2 regions of the Marinomonas sp. 15G6-16 genome follow, and region 1 is predicted to be linked to the other one. Evidence: predicted binding sites of a transcription regulator. Region 1 holds the regulator's gene; the other holds the start of a gene.

Region 1 (3,169 bases):
CTAAGTCATCGCTTTCGAAATTTTCCGAGAGCTCTATCAGTCGCTCGGTATCCATGTTTTTCATGAATTGAGCGCCGATATCTTCACTTAGGTATTGTAGTACTTCGCCTTGGTTTTCTGAGTTAATTAGCTCCCATAAAAGCTTTCGCTCTTTAGGCGGGGAGGATTCGAGTAATCGAGCAACGTCCTGCGCAGGTAGCGCACCGTTAAGTAAATAACGGATTTGCATGGTGGCACCGGATTCAAGAGATTCGGTGACTGTCTGCAGATGGTTAGTTAGAGTTGCTTTCTCTGACATATAAAGTGTTACTCATCTTCACCAAAACGATTATTGATCAGTTCTACTATGGCTTTTAGAGCGTCTTCTTCGTCATCTCCATTGGTTTTAATATGAATTTCGGTGCCTTTTCCTGCAGCGAGCATCATCATTGCCATAATGCTTTTTCCGTCGACGTTACGACCTTCTTTTTCGATGGTAATATCACAGGAGAAGCGAGAAGTTGTTTCGACAAGCTTTCCTGCTGCTCTAGCATGCAAGCCAAGTTTGTTGATGATAGTAATAGACTCTTCTTGCATGCATGTTTCCTATATTAACGAATCAAATATATTGAATAGCTCTTCGTTTGTTTGAGCGGTTCTTAGTTTATCTAAAGATTGTGGCGATTGTGCTAATTCTGCAATTTGCGCCAATGTCGATAAATGAGAGTCGCACTCGTGAGGTGGAACGATGAGGGCGAAGATCAAATCTACCGCTCTTTTGTCAATAGCATCAAAGTCAATCGGATTTTGTAATGACATCACAACGATTGCCGTATGATTAGCAGACTCCAAACGGCAATGAGGGATGGCTATACCATTTCCTATACCAGTACTACCAAGTTTTTCTCGGCCTAACAAAGCGTCATAAACCGCTTCGTTATCGCAATGCAGTTTGTTAGATGCGACTTCCGCTAAGTTCTCAAGAACGCGTTTTTTGCTGACAATCTCTTGTTTTGCAAAGACAAGTTCTGCTTTCAATAATGATTTTAATGGCATGGTAAAATAGTGTCCGTTTAGATCAATCGCTTGCGTTCATTGGATGGCGGTATGTTCATCGCCTCGCGGTATTTTGCGACAGTACGACGGGCAACTTGTATGCCTTGGTCTGCCAAAATAGTCGCTAGTTTATTATCGCTTAAAGGTTTTTTCGCTGGCTCATCTGTTACTAGCTTTTTAATCATGGCTCGTATCGCTGTAGAAGAGCATTCACCGCCAGATGCTGTGTTGACATGGCTAGAGAAGAAATATTTAAGTTCAAAAATACCTTTTGGTGTGTGTATGTATTTTTGAGTTGTCACCCTAGATATTGTCGATTCGTGCATGCCGACTTCTTCTGCCACATCATGAAGTACCATGGGTTTCATGGCTTCTTCACCTAATTCAAAGAAGTCAATTTGACGGCTTACAATACAGCTGGCAACTTTCAGTAGGGTTTCATTTCGGCTTTGTAGACTTTTCATGAACCACTTGGCTTCTTGTAATGACGTCTTAATATAGCTCGCGTCCTCGGGTGTTGATGCGGTGCTAGCCATAGCAGAATAAGTTTCGTTTATTTTGACTGGCGGCAAAGCGTCGTTATTTAGCTCTACTTGCCAACTGCCATTGCGCTTTTTGACAGAAACATCTGGAATGACATAGTCCGTATCGTCTGCATCAATAACAGAGCCTGGACGAGGATTAAGTTGCTGTATTAGGCTAACAACTTCTTTGAGAGCTTCGTCTTTGAGCTTTGTTTTTCTGCTTAATTGCGCAAAGTCACGACTACCGAGAAGTGGCAAATAATTGTCAATCAGGTTGTGCGTGCTTTTGTATAAAGGATGGTTTTGAAACGCTTCTAACTGAACTAAGAGGCAGTCCCGTAGATCGGTAGAACAAACACCTATAGGATCAAAACGCTGCAGTCTATGTTGGACGGCCATGACTTCTTCTATATCAAGTTCTTCTAGTTCGATAGAAAGAGACTCGCAGATATCGTCTGGTGTAATACTTAGGTAACCATCTGGCTGTACGCATTCAATAATTGCGTATGCAATCTCAATGTCTCTATCAGACATGTGAGTTAAATTTAATTGCCAGATTAAGTGGTCTTGTATGCTTTCTGCTGGCGCATTACGGCTTTCGAAGTCGCCGTCACCTTCATAGCTATTGTTGTCGCTGATCGCGGCAGAGCTTTGATAGGTGTCATCCCAGTTGCTGTCTATTGAGAGCTCTTCAGGAATGCTTTCTGTCCATTCTGATTCAACACGAGCTTCTTCACTTGTATTGACATCAGGTGTTTCTGGTGTGCTTTTGGATTCGATGCTGGCTGGTGCTTCTACTTGTCCTTGTTCGTCATCGTCAAGTTCAAGAAGAGGGTTTGACTCAAGAAATTCATGAATTTCTTGTTTAAGATCCAGCGTAGAAAGCTGCAACAAACGTATCGCTTGCTGTAGCTGAGGTGTCATGGTCAGCTGTTGACCGAGTTTTAACTGTAAAGACTGCTTCATGGAGCAACTCTTTTTATTTGAGTGAATTGGAACGAGTTATGCATACTACTCCCTTTCTGCAGTAATGATAAGGGGTTACAGGCGGAAGTCGTCACCTAAATAGACTTTTTTTACCTGTTCATTGTTAATAACTGTACTGGCATCACCAGAAGCAATGATATATCCGTTACCCACAATATAAGCTTTATCGCAGATGTCTAAGGTTTCTCTGACATTGTGATCTGTGATTAGAACGCCAATGCCGCTTTCTTGTAAGTGTTTAATAATAAGTTTGATATCGCCAACAGAAATAGGGTCAACACCAGCGAAGGGTTCGTCTAAGAGAACGAACTTTGGATTCATTGCTAGTGCTCGTGCAATTTCTACGCGGCGTCTCTCGCCACCAGATAAGGCCATGCCTAAGTTCTTTCTGATATGGGTAATATGAAATTCTTCTAATAAATCTTCAAGCCTGGATTTTTTCTGGGCTTTTGTGAGTTCTTTGCGTGTTTCTAAAATCGCTAAAATATTGTCTTCAACAGACATTTTTCTAAAAATGGAGGCTTCTTGTGGTAAGTAACCGATGCCTTTTTGTGCTCTAGTGTGCATGGCGTTACTGGTGATGTCTTTACCATCGATAAATATGCCGCCTGCATCATTGGCAA
Region 2 (3,169 bases), 710 kb from region 1:
GTAACGAACGATGGCAGTCATGTGCAGGGTTACAACGCCGTTGACGGGATCATTGGTGGTAACTTGGAAGATATGACAATACCAAATGACCGTATTCCTCCAGAGCCAACGACAGAAATGTCTTTAAAGGTTAACTTGAACTCTAAAAATGAAGATGTCCCTCCATACATAAAAGCTGAGTTTGATCCGCTTGATCCTGATACTTATAACTTCACTCAGACTCAAGGTGTTGTTGATGCCAATGGCAGAACAAACATAGTGACTTATTACTATTCTAAGAGTGAGTTGCCAAACACTTACAAGGTTCACGCCACAGTGAATGGTGCAATGTTAGATGATACTGGCGCTGCGTTTATGGGTGAAACCTTTGCGACTTTTAATTCGGCTCAAGGTGGCACGGATTACAATGGTGATGGAAATAATGAATCACCATTTGAGCTTTTATATATCGGAGGCGCAGAGCCAACCTCTGCCGATATTGAAGCGGGAACCAAAACACCTTTGGCGGTAGCAGGTACATTGGGTGGCGTCGCGATTGCTTCTACATTAGCGCCTGAAGAAGTTCGAGATTCAAGTTCTGTAGGTCGTGAAGTATTTGATCCGCTTAAGCCTGAAACTTACAACTACAGTAATACACGAACTGTCTATGATGCTTTGGGTGAGTCTCACACCATAGGTTATTACTTTATCAAGCAAGGTGAAGATAATACTTATGAACTGCGTGTGACTATGGATGGCGAAGAGACTTTTGAAGATCCTATTACAGGTGCAGAGACTCGCTTTTTGGAAAGCAATACTTCTGTGTCTTTTGATGCGGCAGGTAACTTGCTTGGTGCTTATCGAGGTTTGCCTCCATTTGAAGTTGCTGAACCTATTGCATTAGAAGTGCTTGGGTTGGATCCAACAAACCGAGGTCGTATCACACCGTTGGATCTAAATGGTTCTACGCAGTATGCATTGGAAAATACAGATACGTTTGATCAAGATGGTTTTTCTGCTGGTGAGCTGCAAGGTATTTCTTTTGATGGCGACGGCTTCTTAGTGGCGAACTACACAAATCAACAAACGGCAACTCTTGGCCAGCTTGCCCTGGCAACCTTTGATAGTACTGACGGTCTTATGCCTAATGGCCATACGTCTTGGTTGGCCAGTAAGAGTTCTGGTCCTGCTGATATCGGTCGTCCAAATAGCGGCACATTAGGAAAAATTCAAGGTGGAGCGTTAGAAGAGTCTAACGTTGACTTAACGTCTGAATTGGTTGCATTGATTGAGGCACAGCGTAATTATCAAGCAAACAGTAAAACATTAGAAACAGAAAATACTGTCACACAGACGATAATAAACCTTCGTTAATTTTCTGGAGAGAGAAGATTTAGGCCGAAGCAACTATGTTGTTTCGGCTTTTTTTTGTTTATTTTTTAAGTTGGTACGATTCTTGATATGTATTAATTAAATGAAACAAATTCTTCTAGGAGAGCGGCAGTGGATAAGGCCTTATATTTAGCAATGAGTGGTGGTGTGCAAACCATGAATGCTCAAACGATACACGCTAACAATCTGGCAAATGTCAGTACAACAGGCTTTCGTTCTGACTTTGAACAAGCCCGCTCTATGCAGGTTTACGGGGATTATCACCCAAGCCGTGTGTACGCTATGACAGAAAACCCAGCGACACGTTATACCCAAGGCGACATGATTCAAACTGGCCGAGATATGGATGTGGCTGTTGCCGGAGAAGGCTTTATTGCGGTTTATGATGAGCGTGGTCAAGAGGCTTACACTCGTGCCGGGGACTTGCAAATTAATGCCGCAGGGCAACTTGTGACAGGACGAGGTTTGCCAGTTGCCGGTGTCGATGGGCCTATATTTTTACCACCTTTGGATAGTATCAATATCACATCAGATGGGTCGATTTCTATTGTTCCTCAAGGTGGCGCAGGCAATGAAGTGGCGGTATTGAATCAAATTAAATTAGTGAACCCAGATATTCAGAATTTACGAAAAGAAGAAGATGGTCTGATTCATTCTCGTGATGGTCAAGCGTTTGAGTTGGATCCGAATGTAAAGTTGGTATCTGGTTTTGTTGAAGGTAGTAATGTGAATGCGGTGGAAGAAATGACGCACATTATGAACCTTTCGAGACGATTTGAAATGAATGTCAAAATGATGGACGCCATTCGAGAGAATGCCAATTCATCAGCTCGAATATTACAACGTACTTCTTAAGTTTCATTGATAGGCAGTACCAATAAATAATTGTTATCAGAGATAGAATAACAGAGGCTATTATGAATTCAGCATTGTGGGTAAGTAAGACTGGTTTAAGTGGAATGGATAAGCAGTTGAACGTGGTGGCCAACAACTTGGCTAACGTTTCGACAACGGCTTTCAAAAAAGACCGCGCTGTATTTGAAGATCTTATGTATAAAACAGTGCGAGCGCCTGGTGGCTTGAGTGCTCAGAATGCTGAATTACCTTCAGGTTTGCAATTGGGTACAGGTGTTAAGGTTGGAGCGACGCAGAAAGACTTTTCTAACGGCGATTACAACATGACAGATAGACAGCTGGATGTTGCTATCCAAGGAAAAGGTTTTTTACAGGTTTTGATGCCAGATGGAACAATCGGCTATACCCGAGATGGCAGTCTTCAGTTGAACAGTGAAGGGCAAATAGCAACTTCTGGTGGATTGGTGGTAGAGCCAGGTATTCAAATAGACCCTAATGCCATTGAAATCATGATTGCCGAAGATGGCATCGTTTCTGTTCGAATGTCTGGTGAAGCAGATGCACAAGAAGTCGGTGCAATTAACATTGCAGGTTTTATTAACCCTACAGGGTTAAGTGCATCTGGTCAGAATATTTTCACTGAGACAAATGCGAGTGGGCCGCCATTAGTAGGTGTTCCTGGAACAGACTCTTTGGGTACTCTCGCTCAAGGTATGTTGGAAGCCTCCAATGTAAACTCTATTGAAGAGTTGGTTAATATGATTACCACCCAGCGCGCTTATGAAATGAATTCGAAAGTGATTTCTGCAGCGGATGGTATGATGAGCTTTGCGATACAGCAGTTATAATAGCGTGTGGAATATGATGAAGATTAAATTTCTCCTTTTGATTTTATGCAGCTTGACCTTGTCGGGATGTTTGACATGGGACATAGATCAACAAG

The links. The regulator sigma-54, encoded in region 1, starts transcription at its own class of promoters, with help from an activator protein. The targets are predictions, from matches to a motif close to TGGCACNNNNNTTGCTNT.
Region 2: the regulator sigma-54 is predicted to act here: its motif matches at 1,425-1,442, upstream of flgF (flagellar basal-body rod protein FlgF).

The regions. Positions count from the first base shown of each region.
Region 1 covers NZ_CM147916.1:3,135,806-3,138,974, forward strand. The annotation lists gene mgtE (magnesium transporter) at 1-298, opposite strand, end outside; gene AC0L46_RS14845 (HPr family phosphocarrier protein) at 307-576, opposite strand; gene ptsN (PTS IIA-like nitrogen regulatory protein PtsN) at 586-1,035, opposite strand; gene AC0L46_RS14855 (RNA polymerase factor sigma-54) at 1,053-2,525, opposite strand; gene lptB (LPS export ABC transporter ATP-binding protein) at 2,601-3,169, opposite strand, start outside.
Region 2 covers NZ_CM147916.1:2,424,561-2,427,729, forward strand. The annotation lists gene AC0L46_RS11620 (flagellar hook protein FlgE) at 1-1,353, shown strand, start outside; gene flgF (flagellar basal-body rod protein FlgF) at 1,483-2,226, shown strand; gene flgG (flagellar basal-body rod protein FlgG) at 2,289-3,074, shown strand; gene AC0L46_RS11635 (flagellar basal body L-ring protein FlgH) at 3,088-3,169, shown strand, end outside.